2 regions of the Pseudomonas sp. IAC-BECa141 genome follow, and region 1 is predicted to be linked to the other one. Evidence: predicted binding sites of a transcription regulator. Region 1 holds the regulator's gene; the other holds the start of a gene.
What was found. Region 1 encodes sigma-54, which starts transcription at its own class of promoters, with help from an activator protein. Its sites were predicted from a motif close to ANTGGCATNNANNTTGCTNT; they were not measured.
Positions count from the first base shown of each region.

Region 1 (10,732 bases):
GACCTTATAGAAAGCCGAACCCAGACGCTCGACGCCGTCGATGGTGATGGTGTCGGTACCGGCACCGGATACCTTGGCACCCATGGCGTTGAGGAAGTTCGCCAGGTCGACGACTTCCGGCTCGCGAGCGGCGTTCTGCAGCACGCTGCGGCCCTTGGCCAGAGCAGCGGCCATCATGATGTTCTCGGTACCGGTCACGCTGACGGTATCGAAGAAGAAGTGCGCGCCACGCAGGCCGCCTTCAGGCGCCTTGGCCTTGATGTAGCCGCCTTCGACGTCGATGACCGCGCCCATGGCTTCCAGGCCACGGATGTGCAGGTCGACCGGACGCGAACCGATGGCGCAGCCGCCAGGCAGTGCGACTTCGGCTTCACCGAAACGCGCAACCATCGGACCCAGTACCAGGATCGAGGCGCGCATGGTTTTCACCAGCTCGTACGGAGCGACCAGGGTCTTGATGGTGCGCGGGTCGATTTCGACGCTGAGCTTTTCGTCGATCACAGGCTCGATGCCCATGCGACCGAACAGCTCGATCATGGTGGTGATGTCGTGCAGGTGCGGCAGGTTGCCAACGGTAACCGGGCCATCGCACAGCAGGGTGGCGGCCAGGATCGGCAGGGCGGAGTTCTTCGCCCCGGAGATGCGGATCTCGCCATCAAGACGAGCGCCACCGGTAATTATCAATTTATCCATAAGAATCTCGACGCCCTAGGGCTCAGGTGCGCTCGGCCCAGGCCGCGCTGCTGAAAAATTTCATAGTGACCGCGTGGATGCTGCCATCGGCGATCCAAGGGTTCAAATGGGCATAGATGCTTTGCTGACGCTTGACCGGGCTCAACGCCGCCAGTTCATCACTAATCACGTTCAGCTGAAAGTTGCAGCCTTCGCCTTCAACTTCCACCAGCGTTCCTGGCAGCTTTCCTTCAAGGAAGCTCTTCACTTCTACGGCCTGCATGCTCAACCTCAATCGGCGCCCTGTGCGCACGGGTCGGACATCATACAAAAAAGCCCCGCGCCTGCGAACCCCGCTGCGCAGGACTCTGACGGGGGGCTTCTCTATTGATGCGGGTTCAGGGTTGCGCCAAAAGCTCGGTCAGCTCGCTGACCTGGGCAATTTCGCGCATGTCTTCGGGCATCCCGCGAATACTGACCGCCTTGCCGGCGGCCTTCGCATCGCGAATGAAGCACAGCAGCAGCGACAGACCGACGCTGCTGGACTTCTCCACCGCCGAGCAATCGATCACCAATGCCGGGGCATTGCACGACTTGATCAGCGCCCGGCCCTGCTCGCGCAGATCGGGCGCGGTGCGGTAATCCAGCACGCCACTGAGCTGCAGCTCACTGGCTTCATCCAGACGAATGGCCGACTCGGTCATTGGGCAGGCTTCTCGTTCTGCTCGGCCGACTGCTTGGCCTTGGCGACTTCCCCGGCCCAGCCGTTGATGGTCTTGTCCAGGTCGTTGCCATTGCGCTGCATCGCGTCGGCGAACTGGTCACGGAACAGCTTGCCGATGTTGATGCCGTTGATGATGACGTTGCGCAGTTTCCACTCGCCGTTGATCTTCTCCAGGGTGTACGACACCGGATAGATCGCGCCGTTGTTGCCCTTGACGGTCATGCCGACGCTGGTGCGGTCGCCAGACTCGTCCTTGGGCGCATCAACGGTAATGCCCTGATTGTTGTACTCGAGCAGCGCATTGCCGTAGAACTGGAACAGGCCGCGCTTGAAGTTTTCCTCGAAGGTCTTCATCTGCGCCGGGGTTGCCTTGCGCGAATACTTGACCGTCATGATGCTCTTGGAAATGCCTTCGGCATCTACCACAGGGCCGACGATGGTGTTCAGCGCCGTGTAGAAATCCTGTGGATCCTGCTTGTACTTCTCTTTATTGGCCGACAGATCGGCGAGCATCCGGTTTGTAGTGTCCTGAACCAGATCGTGCGCCGACTGTACCGCCACGGCGTTAGCCACCAGCGGCAGCGCCGCAAGCAACACCAACAGGCCACGTCGCAAGGTAGAGATCATTCAAAAGCTCCTCATTTGGCGTCTTTGCTAACGGTATTGAGCAGGAATTTACCGATCAGGTCTTCCAGTACCAGAGACGACTGCGTGTCGTGGATGGTTCCACCATCCTTGAGCAGGGTGTCTTCCCCGCCCACGCTGATACCGATGTATTTCTCGCCCAGCAGACCCGCAGTCAGGATAGATGCTGTGGAGTCGGTCGGCAGGTTGTCGACGCTTTTATCCACTTGCAGGGTCACCCGACCGGTGAAGCTGTCGCGGTCCAGATCGATCGCGGTGACCTTGCCGATCGTCACACCCGCCATGGTCACTTTGGCTCTGACCGTCAAACCGGCGATATTGTCGAAATACGCGTAAAGCTTGTAAGTATCGGTGGTCGAAGTCGGAGAAAGGCCACTGACCCGCAAAGCGAGCAGCAACAAAGCCAGGATCCCTGCCAGCAGGAACAGGCCGACACCGATTTCCAGGGTGCGGTTTTGCATCAGAAATCTCCAAACATCAAAGCGGTCAGAATAAAGTCCAGGCCGAGTACTGCCAGCGAGGCGTAAACCACGGTCTTGGTGGTGGCACGGCTGATTCCCTCGGAAGTGGGTTCGCAGTCATAGCCTTGAAATACGGCGATCCAGGTGACGACAAAAGCGAATACTGCACTTTTGATGATGCCGTTGAGCACATCGTCACCGAAGCTCACGCTGTTCTGCATGTTCGACCAGTAGGAACCTTCGTAGACGCCCAGCCAGTCGACGGCGACCCACGAACCGCCCCAGATACCGACCACGCTGAAAATCATCGCCAGCACCGGCAGGGAAATGAAGCCGGCCCACAGACGCGGGGCGATGATGTACTTGAGCGGGTCGACCCCGATCATTTCCAGGCTGGACAGCTGCTCGGTGGACTTCATGTTGCCGATTTCCGCCGTCAGCGCCGAACCGGCACGACCGGCGAACAACAGGGCGGTCACCACCGGCCCCAACTCACGCAGCAGGGTCAGCGCCACCATCTGCCCGACAGCCTGCTCCGAGCCATAGCTCGACAGGATGTTGAAGCCCTGCAGCGCCAGCACCATGCCGATGAAGATCCCGGACACCACGATGATCACCAGCGACATCACGCCGACGGAATGCAACTGCTTGACCAGCAGACCAAAACCGCCGCCGATGCCGCCCCGCCCGAGCAAGGCATGAAACAGGAACAGGGTCGAACGCCCGAACACTGCGACGCTGTCGATGCCGGCGAGGCCGAAACGACGCACACGCTCCATTAAAGTAATTCTGCGCATCAGCGGCGCTTCCCCAGAAGATCTGCGCGGTAATCCGGCGCTGGAAAGTGATACGGCACCGGGCCGTCGGGTTCACCGGTCATGAACTGGCGGATACGCGGATCGTCCGAGCTCATCAGTTCATCCGGCGTGCCCTGCCCCAATACCTGGCCATCACCGACCACATAGATGTAGTCGGCAATGCTCGCGGTTTCGGCGAGATCGTGCGACACCACGATACTGGTGATTCCCAGGGCATCATTGAGCAGCCGGATCAGGCGAACCAGAACACCCATGGCGATCGGGTCCTGGCCGACGAACGGTTCGTCGTACATCAGGATCTGCGGATCGAGGGCAATGGCCCGGGCCAGGGCGACACGACGTTTCATGCCGCCAGACAGCTCATCAGGCATCAGCTCGATCGCACCGCGCAGGCCCACGGCCTGCAACTTGAGCAGCACGATGTCGCGAATCATCTCGTCCGGCAGATCGGTATGAACCCGCAGCGGAAAGGCGACGTTCTCGAACACATCAAGATCGGTGAACAGCGCACCGCTCTGAAACAGCACGCCCATGTGTTTGCGCGCATCGAACAGATCGCTGCGCGACAGCTTCGGCAGGTTCTGGCCGTTGACCCAGACCTCGCCTTTGGATGGCCGCAACTGGGCGCCCATCAGGCGCAACAGTGTGGTCTTGCCACACCCGGAAGGTCCCATGATGCCGGTGACCTTGCCGCGCGGGATGCGGATATCGACGTTATTGAAAATGCTCCGCGCACCGCGCTTGAAGGAGACTCCCTTCAGCTCGACCGCGTAGGCGTTATCGGCACTCATCTAAACTCCTTGCGATGCAGCCTCTCACTCGGACACCTGGCTTTCTGGAGGAAAGCCCCTACATCCCGGGCAGGCCGAACTGGCGGCGAACTATATCACTGCAAAGGGCAAGCGCCCAAGGCCTGCACCGGCCTGCCTTCTGCGACTTGAAGGGCTTGAAGCCTTATTTACAGAGTTTTGGCAACAAGGAATGACAAAGCACGACGAACTTGCGTGAGGCTTTTCAACATAACCGCTATAATCGCCGCCTTTTCATCGGGCTATACGATTTCTGACATGAGCCAAACCAGCGACCTGATTCAATCGGCACAACGCACCGTCCGCCTCGAAGTGGAAGCCGTACAAGGCTTGTTGCCCCATATCGACGCCGATTTCGTACGCGCTTGCGAGATGATTCTGGCCAGCAAGGGCCGTGTTGTCGTGGTCGGCATGGGCAAGTCCGGACACATCGGCAACAAGATTGCCGCGACCCTGGCCAGCACCGGCACCCCGGCGTTTTTCGTGCACCCGGCCGAGGCCAGTCACGGCGACATGGGCATGATCACCCGTGACGACGTGATTCTGGCCCTGTCGAACTCCGGCTCCACCAACGAAATCGTTACCCTGCTGCCACTGATCAAACGCCTGGGCATCCAGCTGATCAGCGTCACCGGCAATCCGCAATCGCCGCTGGCCAAGGCTGCCGAGGTCAATCTCAACGTGCACGTCGAGCACGAAGCCTGCCCGCTGAACCTGGCGCCGACCTCCTCGACCACCGCCGCACTGGTCATGGGCGACGCCCTGGCCGTGGCGCTGCTGGAAGCGCGCGGCTTCACTGCCGAAGACTTCGCCTTTTCCCACCCGGGCGGCGCGCTGGGACGACGCCTGCTGCTTAAAGTGGAAAATGTCATGCACGCTGGTCAGGAACTGCCGCAGGTACAGCGCGGCACCCTGCTCAAGGATGCATTGATGGAAATGACCCGCAAGGGGCTGGGCATGACCGTCATTCTTGAAGCGGACGGCAAACTGGCCGGGATCTTCACTGACGGCGACCTGCGTCGCACCCTGGATCGCAGCATCGATATCCACAGCGCCACCATCGACCAGGTGATGACCGTGCACGGCAAGACCGCCCGCGCCGAGATGCTCGCCGCCGAGGCCCTGAAAATCATGGAAGACCACCGAATCAACGCACTGGTTGTCGTGGATGAAGAGGATCGCCCGATCGGCGCCTTCAACCTCTCCGATCTGCTGCGCGCAGGAGTGATGTAAATGAGCAACGATCTGCTGCAACGCGGCAAAGCCATCAAACTGGCGGTTTTCGACGTCGACGGCGTCCTCACCGACGGTCGCCTGTACTTCCTTGAAGACGGCAGCGAGTTCAAGACTTTCAATACGCTCGATGGCCAGGGCATCAAGATGCTGATGAACGCCGGCGTCCAGACCGCCATCATCAGCGGTCGCAAGACTCCGGTGGTCGAGCGCCGGGCAAAAAACCTCGGCATTGCGCACCTGTTTCAGGGCCGCGAAGACAAACTGGTCGTTCTCGACGGTCTTCTGGAGCAACTGGGCCTAAGCTATGAACAAGTGGCCTATCTCGGTGACGACCTGCCGGATCTGCCGGTGATCCGCCGCGTGGGGCTGGGCATGGCCGTAGCCAACGCCGCTGCATTCGTGCGCGAGCACGCCCATGGCGTGACCCAGGCCCGGGGCGGCGAAGGTGCCGCCCGCGAATTCTGCGAACTGATCCTGCGCGCCCAAGGCAGCCTCGACGCCGCCAACAACGCGTACCTGTGAGTCCAACCATGTTTAGCAAAAAGTTTCGCAACATCCTGCTGTTCGGTTGCATCGCAGCGATTTTCGGTGCGGTCGGCTACTGGAACATCAGCCCGGAGCGCTTCCTCGACAAACCGCCGGTTTCGGCAGAGGAAAGCCCGATCGACTGGTATGCGACCAATACACACACGATCCAGTACCTCGAAGACGGCAAAGTGCAGTACGAAATGACGTCCGACAAGGCTGAGCACGTCAAGGCGACCGACATTACACTGGTCACCAAGCCCGATCTGAACATGTTCCGTGGCACCGATTTTCCATGGCACGTGACCAGTGAACGCGGCGAAGTGAACTCCGGTGGCACCGAGGTCGAACTGATCGACTCGGTACGTGTCAAGCGCACCGACGAAAAGAACCGCGATACCCTGATCACCTCCACTCGCATGACGGTGTTCCCGCAGCAGCAATATGCGCAGACCCAGCAACCCGTTAGAATCGACGGCGCTGGCGGTGTATCGACTGGCGTAGGAATGAAAGCGTATTTGAAGGAAAGCAGGATACACCTGCTATCGAACGTAAGAGGACAGTATGAGGCTCGTTAAAACCCTCCCTATTTTGCTCAGTCTGGGCGCAGCACTGGGAAGCGTGAGCGCCTGGGCTCTGCCGAACGATCAAGAGCAGCCAATCCGCATTCAGGCCGACGATGCCCAGCTGGACGACAAGAACGGCGTTGCCACCTATAAAGGCGACGTGATCATCACCCAGGGTTCGATGGTCGTCAAAGGCAACACCGTGACCATGACCCGTGCGCCCAACGGCGACATCGACGTCGTGACTTCGGTGGGCAACCTCGCCTACTTCGAACAGTTGCAGACTGCCGGCGACACCAAACCCGTTCAGGGCTGGGGCGTGACCATTCAGTACCACGCACAGCAGAACCGCGTTGTACTGATCGACAAGGCCAAAGTCGTCGACAAGGACAACAACACCACTCAAGGCGAGAAAATCGTCTATGACACGGTGAAAAAACTGGCCAGCGCCGGTCGAGCCACTGGCAGCAAGGTCACCGAAGCGCGTCCGCGCATCGACATGGTGATTCAGCCGAAGAAGAAAACCGACGAGAAAACCCAGTAATGGCAACTCTGAAAGCTCAGCACCTGGCCAAGGCCTATAAAAGCCGCCAGGTCGTGCGCGACGTCAGCCTGTCGATCGACAGCGGTCAGATCGTCGGCCTGCTCGGCCCGAACGGCGCCGGCAAGACCACCTGTTTCTACATGATCGTCGGCCTGGTCCAGGCCGATCAGGGTCGCGTACTGATCGACGATCTGGACGTCAGCCACCAGCCGATGCACGGTCGCGCCAAGGCTGGTATCGGCTATCTGCCGCAGGAAGCGTCGATCTTCCGCAAACTGTCGGTCGCCGACAACATCATGGCCATCCTCGAGACCCGCCAGGAACTCGACAAGGCCGGTCGTCGCAAGGAGCTGGAAAGCCTGCTGCAGGAATTCCACATCAGCCACATCCGCGACAACCTTGGCATGAGCCTGTCCGGTGGTGAGCGCCGCCGGGTGGAAATCGCCCGCGCACTGGCCACGGCACCGAAGTTCATCCTGCTCGACGAACCGTTCGCGGGTGTCGACCCTATCTCGGTCGGCGACATCAAGCAGATCATCCACCACCTCAAGGCCAAGGGCATCGGTGTGCTGATCACCGACCACAACGTCCGCGAGACGCTGGATATCTGCGAAACCGCCTACATCGTAAACGACGGCCAGTTGATCGCTGAAGGCGACTCCGCGACCATCCTCGCCAACGATCTGGTGAAGGAAGTCTACCTGGGTCACGAGTTCCGCCTGTAAGCAAGACGGCATTCGATCAGCCGTTCGGGTGCTGTAACGTTGAAGCGCTTTTTTATACGCTTTTATTGTTACAGCGCTCTAGGCAAACACGACAGTTTCAGGCATATAATTTGCTTAAGTTTGGCGCCCCGGCGCCCTGTAGTGGATGGCGCATAGCGCCGGCGAATAAGGTGTTAAGCCCCTGCCATGAAACCATCGCTAGTCTTGAGAATGGGCCAGCAGCTGACGATGACACCGCAGCTGCAACAGGCCATCCGCCTGCTCCAATTGTCGACCCTGGATCTGCAGCAGGAAATCCAGGAGGCTCTGGAATCCAATCCGATGCTCGAACGCCAGGAAGACGGCGACGACTTCGACAACTCCGATCCCATGGCCGACAACGCCGAGCAGAAGCCCAACACCGAGATCCAGGAACCCTCCTATCAGGAGACCGCGCCGACAGTCGATAACCTCGAAGACGGCGAATGGAACGAGCGAATCCCCAACGATCTACCCGTCGACACCGCCTGGGAAGACGTCTATCAGACCAGTGCCAGCAGCCTGCCGAGCAGCGATGATGACGAGTGGGACTTCACCACCCGCACTTCCGCCGGCGAGAGCCTGCAAAGCCACCTGCTGTGGCAATTGAATCTGGCACCGATGTCCGACACCGATCGCCTGATCGCGGTCACCCTGATCGATTGCATCAACAATCAGGGCTACCTCGACGAAACCCTCGAAGAAATCCTCGACGCCTTTGATCCGGAACTCGATATCGAGCTGGACGAGATCGAAGCCGTCCTGCACCGCATCCAGCAGTTCGAACCGGCCGGCATCGGCGCGCGCAACCTGGGCGAATGCCTGCTATTGCAATTGCGCCAGCTGTCGGCCAAGACCCCTTGGCTGGCCGAAGCCAAGCGCCTGGTTACCGATTACATCGACCTGCTCGGCAGCCGCGACTACAGCCAACTGATGCGCCGCATGAAGCTCAAGGAAGACGAACTGCGCCAGGTCATCGAACTGGTGCAGAGCCTCAACCCGCGCCCCGGCTCGCAGATCGAGTCGACCGAAGCCGAATACGTGGTGCCTGACGTCATCGTACGCAAGGACAACGAACGCTGGCTGGTGGAGCTGAACCAGGAATCAGTGCCGCGTCTGCGGGTCAACGCCCAGTACGCCGGTTTCGTACGTCGTGCCGACACCAGTGCCGACAACACCTTCATGCGCAATCAGTTGCAGGAAGCCCGCTGGTTCATCAAGAGCCTGCAGAGCCGCAACGAAACCCTGATGAAAGTTGCCACCCAGATCGTCGAGCATCAGCGCGGCTTCCTGGAGTACGGCGACGAAGCCATGAAGCCGCTGGTCCTGCATGACATCGCTGAAGCAGTGGGCATGCACGAGTCGACAATTTCCCGAGTGACCACGCAAAAATTCATGCATACCCCGCGGGGCATATATGAGCTGAAATACTTTTTCTCCAGCCATGTAAGCACCTCCGAAGGCGGTGAATGCTCGTCCACGGCGATCCGCGCGATCATCAAGAAACTGGTTGCCGCGGAAAATCAGAAAAAGCCGTTGAGTGACAGCAAGATCGCTGGTTTACTGGAGGCACAAGGCATTCAGGTGGCTCGCCGCACCGTCGCCAAGTACCGCGAATCCCTCGGGATCGCGCCTTCGAGCGAACGCAAGCGGTTGATGTAAGCCACGTTACAGCGTTCCAGTGGCAGGCTCTTCGGCCTGCCGCTTTATGCACTGGCAACGAAGGAGAAGCTGTATGCAAGTCAACATCAGTGGACACCAACTGGAAGTTACCCAACCTCTCCGTGAGTACGTTGAGCAAAAGCTCAAGAGGCTTGAGGGACATTTCGACAAGATCACCAACGTGCAAGTCACGATGTGCGTCGAAAAGCTGAAGCAGAAAATCGAAGCCACGATGCATATTCCCGGCAATGAAGTCGTCGCTAACGCGGAACATACTGACATGTACGCTGCGATCGACGCGCTGACCGACAAGCTTGATAAACAACTCAAAAAGCATAAGGAAAAGACCCAGAGCCTGCTTCAGGGCGCTACCGGTCGATAACCCCCACCCCCATGATCCGACTTGAAAGTATCCTGACCCCCGGCCGTTCCCTGGTGAACGTGCCGGGCGGCAGTAAAAAGAAAGCCCTCGAACAAATTGCCAACCTGATCGCCCGGGAAGTCCCGGATCTGGAGATGCAAGATGTCTTCGAGGCATTGATTGCCCGTGAAAAACTGGGTTCCACCGGTTTTGGCAACGGCATCGCCATTCCCCACTGCCGCCTCAAGGGCTGCGAAGCGCCGATCAGTGCGCTGATGCACCTTGACGCCCCTATCGATTTTGACGCTATCGACGGCGCGCCTGTGGACCTTCTGTTCGTCCTGCTGGTGCCGGAAGCCGCCACCGATGCTCACCTGGAGCTTTTACGCCAGATCGCCAGCATGCTCGACCGCAAGGATGTACGCGACAGACTGCGTAGCGCACCAAGCAACGAAGCCTTGTACCAGGTTGTACTGGAAGAACAGAACAGGCCGTAATCATGCGCTTGATCATTGTCAGTGGCCGTTCCGGCTCGGGTAAGAGTACTGCCCTGGATGTCCTTGAGGACAATGGCTACTACTGCATTGACAACCTGCCTGCCGGCTTGCTTCCGGATCTCGCCGAGCGCGCGCTGGTGCATACCGAAATGCTCCAGCCGCTGGTGGCTGTCTCGATCGACGCCCGCAACCTGCCGAGCCATCTGTCACGTTTTCCAGAGCTGCTCGAGGAAGTTCGCAGCCGGCACATCCAGTGCGATGTCCTGTACCTGGATGCCGATGACGAAACATTGCTCAAACGTTTTTCGGAGACCCGTCGTCGTCACCCGCTCAGCAATGCCAACCGCTCGCTGGCCGAAGCCATCAACGACGAAACCGCCCTGCTGGGCCCGATCGCCGATCTGGCCGATCTAAAGGTCAACACCACTAACCTCAATCTCTATCAACTGCGCGACACCATCAAGCTGCG
Region 1 is NZ_CP065410.1:1,005,194-1,015,925, reverse strand. It holds gene murA (UDP-N-acetylglucosamine 1-carboxyvinyltransferase) at 1-693, opposite strand, end outside; gene I5961_RS04460 (BolA family protein) at 716-955, opposite strand; gene I5961_RS04455 (lipid asymmetry maintenance protein MlaB) at 1,071-1,376, opposite strand; gene I5961_RS04450 (phospholipid-binding protein MlaC) at 1,373-2,023, opposite strand; gene mlaD (outer membrane lipid asymmetry maintenance protein MlaD) at 2,035-2,502, opposite strand; gene mlaE (lipid asymmetry maintenance ABC transporter permease subunit MlaE) at 2,502-3,299, opposite strand; gene I5961_RS04435 (ATP-binding cassette domain-containing protein) at 3,299-4,111, opposite strand; gene I5961_RS04430 (KpsF/GutQ family sugar-phosphate isomerase) at 4,388-5,362, shown strand; gene I5961_RS04425 (KdsC family phosphatase) at 5,363-5,887, shown strand; gene lptC (LPS export ABC transporter periplasmic protein LptC) at 5,896-6,468, shown strand; gene lptA (lipopolysaccharide transport periplasmic protein LptA) at 6,455-7,000, shown strand; gene lptB (LPS export ABC transporter ATP-binding protein) at 7,000-7,725, shown strand; gene I5961_RS04405 (RNA polymerase factor sigma-54) at 7,912-9,405, shown strand; gene hpf (ribosome hibernation-promoting factor, HPF/YfiA family) at 9,479-9,787, shown strand; gene ptsN (PTS IIA-like nitrogen regulatory protein PtsN) at 9,799-10,263, shown strand; gene rapZ (RNase adapter RapZ) at 10,266-10,732, shown strand, end outside.

Region 2 (10,732 bases), 680 kb from region 1:
TGTCCTGCGATGGACTGAGAAATACCCCGGAACGTTCGTTGTTGCAGCAGGTTGAAGATCGGGCGAGTAGGAAAAGTCTCTATAATTCGTAAAATTTTCGTTACGCTTCGGGCGATGCGTCGTGTTTGTGCCGACTGCCGGGTTTGAAAAGGTCGATGGCTGTCACATAATCTTGACGACTATTTGCGCGCCCGGGCAGAAAAAGAGACCAAGGTGCGCGGCAAAAACCTGTTGGAGCAAGCTCGCTCTCGCAGGGATTGTGTTCAATCCTTTCTTTGTCGGGCCTTTATATGCGTATCAAAGTCCACTGCCAGAACCGCATCGGCATCCTGCGCGACATCCTCAACTTGCTGGTGGAGTACGGGATCAACGTCGCCCGGGGCGAGGTCGGCGGTGAGCACGGCAACGCGATCTATCTGCATTGCCCGAACCTGATCAACATTCAGTTCCAGGCGCTACGACCCAAGTTCGAGGCCATCGCCGGTGTGTTCGGCGTCAAGCGGGTAGGGCTGATGCCCAGCGAACGGCGGCATATGGAGTTGAATGCGCTGCTCGGCGCGCTCGAGTTTCCGGTGCTGTCGATCGACATGGGCGGTTCCATCGTCGCGGCCAACCGGGCGGCGGCGCAGTTGCTCGGGGTGCGAGTGGACGAGGTGCCGGGAATTGCACTGTCGCGTTACGCCGAAGATTTCGACCTGCCGGAGCTGGTGCGCGCCAATAAATCGCGAATCAATGGCATGCGGGTCAAGGTCAAGGGCGACATCTTTCTGGCCGACATTGCGCCGCTGCAGTCGGAGCACGACGACAGCGAGGCCATGGCCGGTGCCGTGCTGACCTTGCACCGGGCGGATCGTGTCGGCGAGCGCATCTACAACGTGCGCAAGCAGGAGTTGCGTGGCTTCGACAGCATCTTCCAGAGCTCGAAAGTGATGGCGGCGGTGGTGCGCGAAGCACGACGCATGGCGCCGCTGGATGCGCCACTGCTGATTGAAGGTGAAACCGGCACCGGCAAGGAATTGCTGGCGCGGGCCTGTCACCTGGCGAGTCCGCGTGGTCAGTCGCCGTTGATGGCGCTCAACTGCGCGGGCCTGCCGGAGTCGATGGCCGAGACCGAGCTGTTCGGCTACGGCCCCGGTGCCTTTGAAGGGGCGCGGGCCGAAGGCAAGCTCGGGCTACTGGAACTGACGGCGGGCGGCACGCTGTTCCTCGATGGCGTTGGCGAAATGAGCCCGCGCTTGCAGGTGAAATTGCTGCGCTTCCTGCAGGACGGCTGCTTCCGTCGCGTGGGAAGTGATGAAGAGGTTTACCTGGATGTGCGGGTGATCTGTGCAACCCAGGTCGACTTGTCGGAGCTGTGCGCGCGGGGCGAGTTTCGCCAGGATCTGTATCACCGCTTGAACGTGCTGTCGCTGCACATTCCGCCACTGCGCGAATGTCTGGACGGTTTGACGCCGCTGGTGGAGCACTTTCTCGATCAGGCCAGCCGGCAGATCGGTTGCCCGCTGCCGAAACTGGCGCCGGCGGCGATGGAACGGCTCAGTCACTACCATTGGCCGGGCAACGTGCGGCAACTGGAGAACGTGCTGTTCCAGGCGGTTTCGCTGTGCGACGGCGGCACGGTCAAGGCTGAGCATATTCGCCTGCCGGATTATGGTGTGCGTCAGCCGCTTGGCGATTTCTCCCTCGAAGGCGGGCTGGACGAGATTGTCGGGCGCTTCGAGAAAGCGGTGCTGGAGCGACTGTATTCCGAACACCCGAGCAGCCGGCAACTGGGCAAGCGGCTTGGGGTTTCCCATACGACCATTGCCAACAAGTTGCGTGAATACGAAGTCGGCAAGGCGGAGTCATAGCCTGCAGATGTATGTCTGTTATGGCCTCTTCGCGAGCAAGCTCGCTCCTACAGTAAAGCTTCATTTGGCGGCAGACCTTGTGGGAGCGAGCTTGCTCGCGAAGGCGGCGCTATAGGCAGTGAAAAGGTAATGCCTTGCCACATGGCGGCATGACACCGCCGGTTTTTCGTCTTCGATACATTTCCCTCCTTCCCGCAAAATCCCTCAAGTCCTTTGTTTACCGGGCCCTTGGCCGCCAGAAAAAAGTTGGTCTGCAAATTGCTTATGGCTCAGCAGTACAGCGGTGGGCGGCAAACGTCCGGCATGCAGAGGAAAGAGTGTGGACAAGTACCTTTATGTGGCAATGACCGGCGCCAGCCAGAACGCACTGGCGCAAAAGGCTCATGCCAACAACCTGGCGAACATCTCCACCAATGGTTTTCAGCGCGACCTGGAGCAGGCGCGTTCGATGCCGGTGTTTGGTGACAGCTTTCCGGCGCGTGCGTTTGCCATGAGCGAACGGCCCGCCACCGACTTCACGCCGGGCTCGCTGGTGCAGACCGGACGCGACCTCGACGTCGCCGTGTCGGGCAACGGCTGGATCGCCGTGCAGAACCCTAATGGCGGGGAAAGCTACGTGCGCACCGGCAGCCTCAATATCGATGCCCTCGGCGTGTTGCGTGCCGGCAACGGCATGCCGGTCATGGGCAATGGCGGGCCGATCGCCGTGCCGCCGGAACAGCAGGTGGAAGTCGGTGAAGACGGCACCATCAGTATCCGTGCGATGGGCGAAGGTCCGCGCGTCATGGCCGAAGTCGACCGGATCAAGCTGGTCAACCCGGACATCAAGAACATGAACAAGGGCCTGGACGGTTCGATTTACACCAAGGACGGCCAGCCTGCGCCGGCCGATGCCAACGTCAAACTGGTGTCGGGTTTCCTGGAGTCGAGCAACGTCAATGCCGTGGAAGAAATGACGTCGGTGCTGGCCCTGGCCAAGCAGTTCGAACTGCACGTCAAGATGATGAACACCGCCAAAGACGATGACCAGGCCATGGCTCGGGTCTTGCAGATCAGCTAATTATCAGAACGTCGCGCCGTAAAACAGGCGCACGAGGAGAATCGAATGCTACCGGCTCTATGGGTTGCCAAAACCGGTCTGTCCGCCCAGGACACCAACCTGACCACCATTTCCAACAACCTGGCCAACGTGTCGACCACGGGTTTCAAACGTGACCGCGCCGAATTCCAGGACCTGCTGTACCAGATCAAGCGTCAGCCAGGCGCCCAGTCGACCCAGGACAGCGAACTGCCGTCGGGTCTGCAGGTGGGTACCGGTGTGCGCATCGTCGGCACCCAGAAAAACTTCACCGCTGGCAGCCTGCAGACCACCGAGCAGCCGCTGGACATGGCCATCGACGGTCGCGGTTTCTTCCAGATCCTGCAGCCGGACGGCACCACTTCCTATACCCGTGACGGTACTTTCCACCTCGACTCCAACGGTCAGATCGTCAACGCCAGTGGTTTCGCCCTGGAGCCGGCGATTGTCATCCCGAACAACGCCCAGACCTTCACTGTGGGCCGTGACGGCACTGTGTCGATCACCGTTGCCGGCAACGCCGCTTCGCAAGTGATCGGCAACCTGCAAACCGCCGACTTCATCAACCCGGCCGGTCTGCAAGCGGTGGGCAACAACCTGTTCCTGGAAACCGCCGCTTCCGGTGCACCGCAAGTCGGTACTCCGGGCCTGAACGGTTTCGGTACCACCCTGCAGAACACCCTGGAAACCTCCAACGTCAGCACTGTGGAAGAGATGGTCAACATGATCACCACTCAGCGTGCGTACGAGATGAACTCCAAGGTGATCTCCACCGCCGACCAGATGCTCTCGTTCGTAACGCAGAATCTGTAATCAAGTCTATGAGGCGGCCATGAGGTCGCCTGCAACACCGTGAGGTAAGGGTCATGAAGCGCTTTGTATCTGTTGTGGCATTGAGTGGGGTCGTCTCGCTCGCGGGCTGCGTCGCCCCGACGCCCAAGCCCAATGATCCTTACTACGCCCCGGTGTTGCCGCGCACACCGTTGCCGTCGGCCGCCAACAACGGCTCGATCTATCAGGCCGGTTTCGAGCAGAACCTGTACAGCGACCGCAAGGCGTTCCGGGTCGGTGACATCATCACCATCACCCTGAACGAGAAGACCCAGGCCAGCAAAAACGCCAACTCGCAGGTGGCCAAGAACAGCAAGACCGGCATCGGCCTGACGTCGCTGTTCGGCGGCAGTGGCACCACCAACAACCCGTTGGGCGGTAACGATCTGAGCCTGGACGTCGGCTACAGCGGCGACCGCGCAACCAAGGGCGACAGCAAGGCCGCACAGGGCAACACCCTGACCGGCTCGATCACCGTGACCGTCGCCGATGTCTTGCCCAACGGCATCATCGCCGTGCGTGGCGAGAAGTGGATGACCCTCAACACCGGCGACGAGCTGGTGCGGATCGCCGGCCTCGTGCGCGCCGATGACATCGCCACTGACAACACCGTGTCGTCGACCCGGGTTGCCGATGCGCGCATCACCTACTCGGGCACCGGTTCGTTCGCCGATGCGAGTCAGCCAGGCTGGTTCGACCGTTTCTTCCTCAGCCCGCTGTTCCCTTTCTAGGTGGCTACGTTGAATTTCAAGAGCCTCATGCTCGCTGCGGCGTTGATGTCCGCAGCCTTTGGTGCCCACGCCGAGCGGCTGAAAGATATCGCCAGCATTTCCGGCGTGCGTTCCAACCAGTTGATCGGCTATGGTCTGGTGGTCGGCCTCAACGGCACCGGCGACCAGACCACGCAGACCCCGTTCACCCTGCAGACCTTCAACAACATGCTCTCGCAGTTCGGTATCAAGGTGCCGCCGGGATCGGGCAACGTGCAGCTGAAAAACGTCGCGGCGGTGTCGGTCAGTGCCGATCTGCCGGCGTTCGCCAAACCGGGTCAACAGGTCGACATCACCGTGTCGTCTATCGGTAACTCCAAGAGCCTGCGCGGCGGCACTCTGTTGCTGACTCCGCTCAAGGGTATCGACGGCAACGTCTACGCCATCGCCCAGGGCAACCTGGTGGTCGGCGGTTTCGATGCCGAAGGTCGTGACGGTTCGAAGATCACCGTCAACGTTCCGTCGGCCGGTCGCATCCCTGGCGGTGCGTCGGTCGAGCGTTCGGTGCCGAGCGGGTTCAACCAGGGCAACAGCCTGACGCTGAACCTCAACCGTTCCGACTTCACCACCGCCAAGCGCATCGTCGACAAGATCAACGACATGCTCGGCCCTGGTGTCGCCCAGGCCATCGACGGTGGTTCCATTCGTGTGACCGCGCCGCTCGATCCGAGCCAGCGTGTCGACTACCTGTCGATCCTGGAAAACCTCGAAGTCGATCCGGGTCAGGCGGTGGCGAAAGTCATCATCAACTCGCGTACCGGCACCATCGTCATCGGCCAGAACGTGAAGGTATCGCCGGCCGCCGTGACCCACGGCAGCCTGACCGTGACCATCACCGAAGACCCGATCGTCAGCCAGCCGGGTCCGCTGTCCAACGGCCAGACCGCCGTGGTGCCGCGCTCGCGGGTGAATGCCGAACAGGAAGCCAAGCCGATGTTCAAGTTCGGCCCGGGCACCACCCTCGACGAGATCGTGCGGGCGGTGAACCAGGTCGGCGCAGCGCCGGGTGACCTGATGGCGATCCTCGAAGCACTGAAGCAGGCCGGCGCGTTGCAAGCCGACCTGATCGTGATCTGAGGACCGCGACCATGGATATGCGCAAAAGCGGTCTGGTCAGCAGCAGCGATTCGGGCTCGTACTCCGACCTCAATCGCTTGAACCAACTGAAGGTCGGCGACAAGAACAGCGATGCGAACATGCGCAAGGTCGCGCAGGAATTCGAATCGCTGTTCCTCGGTGAAATGCTCAAGTCGATGCGTTCGGCCACCGAGGCGCTGGGCCAGGACAACCCGCTCAACACCCCGGCCGCCAAGCAATACCAGGAAATGTATGACCAGCAACTGGCGGTCTCCATGTCCCGCGAGGGTGGTGGCATTGGCCTGGCCGACGTGCTGATAAAGCAGATGTCGAAGAACAAACCGATGGCGCCGGGCGAGGCTGCGGCCGCGTCCGCTGCCAAGCAGCAGGAAGCGCTGGCCAGGGCCGCTGCGGTGGAAACGCCGATTGCCGCTGGCACCGTGGCCACCCATGGCCCGTTGTCGCGACTCAATGGCGAGCGTCCGTTGTGGGCGTCGCGTTCGGTGCATGCGCCGAACACCGAACTGACCCATCGCAACGACATGGAAATGATCAACCAGCGTCGTCTGGCGTTGCCGCCGAAACTGGCGGATCGCTTGCTCGCAGGCCTGGTGCCGTCGGCCACGCCGGCAGCGGCCACTCAATTGCCGCAACGCGCCACGACTGCCGCTGTCACCGGTTCCGGCCCGCTGTACAACGGCGACTGGCTGGACCGCGCCGAGGCGGACAAGGCCTCCGGCGGACAGATGCAGATTTACGGTCGCGCCATGGCGCAGATTCCGCTGGCGCCGGCCAAACGCGCGTTCAGCAACGCTGACCAATTCGTCAACACCATGCTGCCGATGGCGCAGGAAGCCGCCGCACGCATTGGCGTCGATCCGCGTTATCTGGTGGCTCAGGCCGCGCTGGAAACCGGTTGGGGCAAGTCGGTCATGCGCGCCCAGGACGGCAGCAGCAGTCACAACCTGTTCGGCATCAAGGCCAGCGGCAACTGGAAGGGCGATTCGGCCCGAGCGATCACCAGCGAGTTCCGCAATGGGCAGATGGTCAAGGAGACGGCCGAGTTCCGTTCCTACGCCTCGTACAAGGACAGCTTCCACGATCTGGTGACTTTGCTGCAGAGCAATAATCGCTATCAAGATGTGCTCAAGGCGGCCGATAACCCAGAACAGTTTGTACGCGAATTGCAGAAGGCCGGTTATGCGACCGACCCGAACTACGCGACGAAGATTTCGCAGATTGCCAGGCAGATGACGGTCAATCAGAACTACGCTGCGGCCGGCGTTTCAACAACGCCCTTATAAACACAAGGTAAGGTTTGAATCATGAGTTTGCTCAATATCGGGATGTCGGGGCTGGCCGCGAGTTCGTCTTCTCTGGCTGTGACAGGTAACAACATTGCCAACGTCGACACCGCCGGTTATTCGCGTCAGCAAACCGTGCAGGGCACCAAGTCCTCGATTCAGTACGGCAACGTGTTCATCGGTACCGGTACGACCCTCGCCGACGTGCGCCGGGTGTACAACTCCTACCTCGAATCGCAGCTGCACACCGCCACCTCGCTGAGCAGCGAAGCCGACGCCTATGGCGCGCAGGCGACAGCACTGGACGGCTCGCTGTCCGACACCAACACCGGCCTGACCGGCGTGCTGCAAAAGTTCTTTACCTCGATGCAGGGCGTATCGACCTCGGCCACCGACGACACTTCGCGTCAATCGGTGCTGACCGGCGCGCAAGCCCTGACCAGCCGCTTCAACGCACTGGCCAAGCAGCTCAACGACCAGAACACCACGATCAACGGCAACCTTGGCGACATGGCGGCCCAGGTCAACAAACTGGCCACCTCGATTGCCAATCTCAACCAGAAGATCGGCGAGATTTCCACCAGCGGCGGCCAGCCGAACGATCTGCTCGACACCCGCAACGAAGCCGTGCGTCAGCTCTCCCAGTTGGTCGGCGCGCAGGTCGTCGAGCGCGGCACCAGCTTCGACGTTTACGTCGGCAGCGGTCAGCCGCTGGTTGTCGGTAACACCACCAACACCCTGAGCACCGTGCCGAGCAAGGATGACCCGTCGCGCATGGGCATCCAGATGGACCGCGGTTCGAGCACCATCGACATCACTTCAGTGATCAGCGGTGGCGAAATCGGCGGTCTGCTGAGCTATCGCAAGGAAGTGCTCGACCCTTCGCTCAACGAGCTGGGCCGCGTGGCGCTGGTGATCGCCGATCAGGTCAACCGTCAGCAAGCCCAGGGCATCGACAAGAACGGTGACTTCGGCGCAGCGATTTTCAACAACATCAACAGTGCCGCGCTGATCAGTCAGCGCAGCATTGCCCAGGCGAGCAACAGCGCAGGTTCGGGCAACCTTGACGTCACCATCAGCGACACCGGCAAGCTGACCACCAACGATTACCAGGTCACTTTCACCAGCGCGACCAACTACACGGTCAAGCGCTCGGACGGTACCGACATGGGTTCGTTCAGCACCACGACCACGCCGCCTCCGGTCATCGACGGCTTCACCCTGGCCCTCAATGGCGGTGCCCTGAGCGCCGGCGACACCTTCAAGGTGACCCCGACCCGTGGCGCGGCCTCGAGCATCCAGACCGTGCTCACCGACCCGAAAAAAATCGCGGCGGCGGCACCGTTGACCGGCGTGGCCAGTGCCAATAACTCCGGCACCTACACCCAGCCGACGCTCACCGACACCATCGACATCTACAACCCGACCTCCCAGGCCGAGTTGCAGAACGCACTCAAATATTCGACCCCGGTCAAGCTGGTGTTCGGCGCGGTCGCCAGCGGCAGCCAGTCGTACAACATGGTCGACGCCAAGGGCAACACCATCGGCACCGGGACCATCGTGCCGGGGCAGGCCAACACCCTGAACCTGAAGATCGGCATGGTCGACTCCACCGGCGCGCCGGTGATGGACACCAGCGTCACGCCGAACGTGCAGAAAACCTTCACCGTGCAGACCACCGTGGGCGCAACCCCGAAGGCCGGCGAAACCTTCACCATGAGCCTGACCGGCGCGGCGTCTTCGGACAACCGCAACGCCCAGGCGCTGGTCGGCCTGCAGACCAAGCAGACCGTGGACACCGGTTCGGGCAGCAAGGGCATCAGCCTGACCGACGCCTACAACAAACTGGTGACCAACGTCGGTACCAAGGCCGCGCAGAGCAAGTCCGACATCGAAGCCACCACAGCCATTCTGGATCAGGCGCAGGGCGCGCGTGATTCGCTGTCTCAGGTCAACCTGGACGAAGAGACCGGCAACCTGGTCAAGTATCAGCAGTACTACACAGCGTCTTCGCAGATCATCAAGGCTGCGCAGGAAACCTTCGCCACGCTGATCAACAGTCTTTAAGGAGTCGTAATTCATGCGCATTTCCACCGCTCAGTATTACGCGACGCAAGCTGCTCAATATCAGCGCAACTACAGCAAGGCTGTCGCGACCGCGAACGAAGCCAGCAGCCTGCAGCGCATCAACACCGCCGCCGACGATCCGATCGGTGCCGGTCGCTTGCTGAAGCTCGGCCAGCAGGCCGCGATGCTCGATCAGTACAAAGGCAACATCGATACCACCAAGAGCGCGCTGACCGTTCAGGAATCCACGCTGACGGCTATCACCGATGCCTTGCAGCGCGCCAAGGAAATCGGACTGGCAGCCAACAACGGCATCGCCACCGACAAGGACCGCCAGGCTTACGCCGCCGAACTGAGCCAGATCCAGCAACAAGTGCTGGGCCTGATGAACTCCAAGGATGCCAACGGCAATTACCTGTTCTCCGGTTCGAAGACCGATACCGCGCCGTACTCGCAGAACGCCGATGGCACCTACACCTACAACGGTGACCAGACCCAGATCAACCTGGGCATTGGCGACGGCCTGTCGGTGGCCACCAACACCACCGGTTGGGATGCTTTCCAGCAGACGATCAATACCGCCCGGACCCAGACCACCATGACGGCTCCGGCGGTCGATGACGGTCGTGTGGTGCTGACCAACGGGATCGTCGGCACCGCTGCGACTTACAACGCGAAATTCACCGCCGGCCAGCCGTACACCGTGGATTTCATCAGCAGCACTCAAATCAAGATCACCGATGCCCTGGGCAATGACGTGACTTCCGAGGCCAGCCAGAACGGTCTGATCAGCAACAGCAACGGCGCCAACCAGACGGTCAGCTTCCGTGGCGTCGACATGAAGCTGAACATCAACCTCAAGGCCGGCGATACCAACCCGGACGCGGTCATTGCCGGTCACAGCTTCCAGCTGTCGGCTTCGCCGGACTCGTTCACCGCTTCGCGCAGCCCGGGCAACCCGTCGACCGCGGTCATCACCGGTTCCAGCGTCACCAACCAGGCAGCCTACGACGCCGCCTTCCCGTCGGGCGGCGGCGCAGTCCTGAAGTTCACCAGCGCCACCGCGTTCGACCTGTACGCGGCGCCTGTCACTGCCGACAGCAAGCCGATTTCGTCGGGTACCGTAGCGGGCGGCAACGCCACGGCAGCGGGTGTGACCTTCGCCCTCGGTGGCACGCCGGCGGCCGGTGACCAGTTTTCGATCCAGTCCAACAACCACCAGACCCAGAACGTGCTCGACACCTTGGGCCAGATGGTCACGGCACTGAACACCCCGATCGACGGTGATCCGGTGGCCAAGCAGAAATTCCAGGGTGCCATGGAAGCCGGCCTCGGCAACATCGACAGCGCCGCCAACCAGATCGGCAGCGCGGTAACCTCCATCGGTGCCCGCGGGCAGTCGCTGGATGACCAGAGCACCACCAACCAGAGCCTGCAGCTGGCAAACTCCACCACTCAGGGCACGATCCGTGATTCGGATCCGGCCGAAGTGATGACCCGCCTGACCTTGCAGCAGACCATGCTGCAGGCCTCGCAACTGGCGTTCAGCAAAATCTCTCAGTTGGGCCTGTTCAACAAGATCTGAAGCCTGAGCGGGCGCGCAAGCGCCCGCTTGCTCTGATCGCTCTGTATCAATCGTCTTTTTTTGCGGTTTCAAAGGGCTCGCTGTTCCGGGCGGGTTCCCGCCGCTTGCGAGTCCGCCGTGAATTCACTCCCCCTTGTCAGTCTGGTCATTCCTTCCTTCAACCCGCGCTT
Region 2 is NZ_CP065410.1:1,684,940-1,695,671, forward strand. It holds gene I5961_RS07620 (sigma-54-dependent transcriptional regulator) at 291-1,850, shown strand; gene I5961_RS07625 (flagellar basal body rod protein FlgF) at 2,170-2,910, shown strand; gene flgG (flagellar basal-body rod protein FlgG) at 2,956-3,741, shown strand; gene flgH (flagellar basal body L-ring protein FlgH) at 3,795-4,490, shown strand; gene I5961_RS07640 (flagellar basal body P-ring protein FlgI) at 4,518-5,606, shown strand; gene flgJ (flagellar assembly peptidoglycan hydrolase FlgJ) at 5,618-6,910, shown strand; gene flgK (flagellar hook-associated protein FlgK) at 6,932-8,977, shown strand; gene I5961_RS07655 (flagellar hook-associated protein 3) at 8,991-10,562, shown strand; gene I5961_RS07660 (glycosyltransferase) at 10,680-10,732, shown strand, end outside.
Region 2: a site for sigma-54 is predicted at 2,096-2,115, ahead of I5961_RS07625 (flagellar basal body rod protein FlgF). Genes of this name have one in related genera too.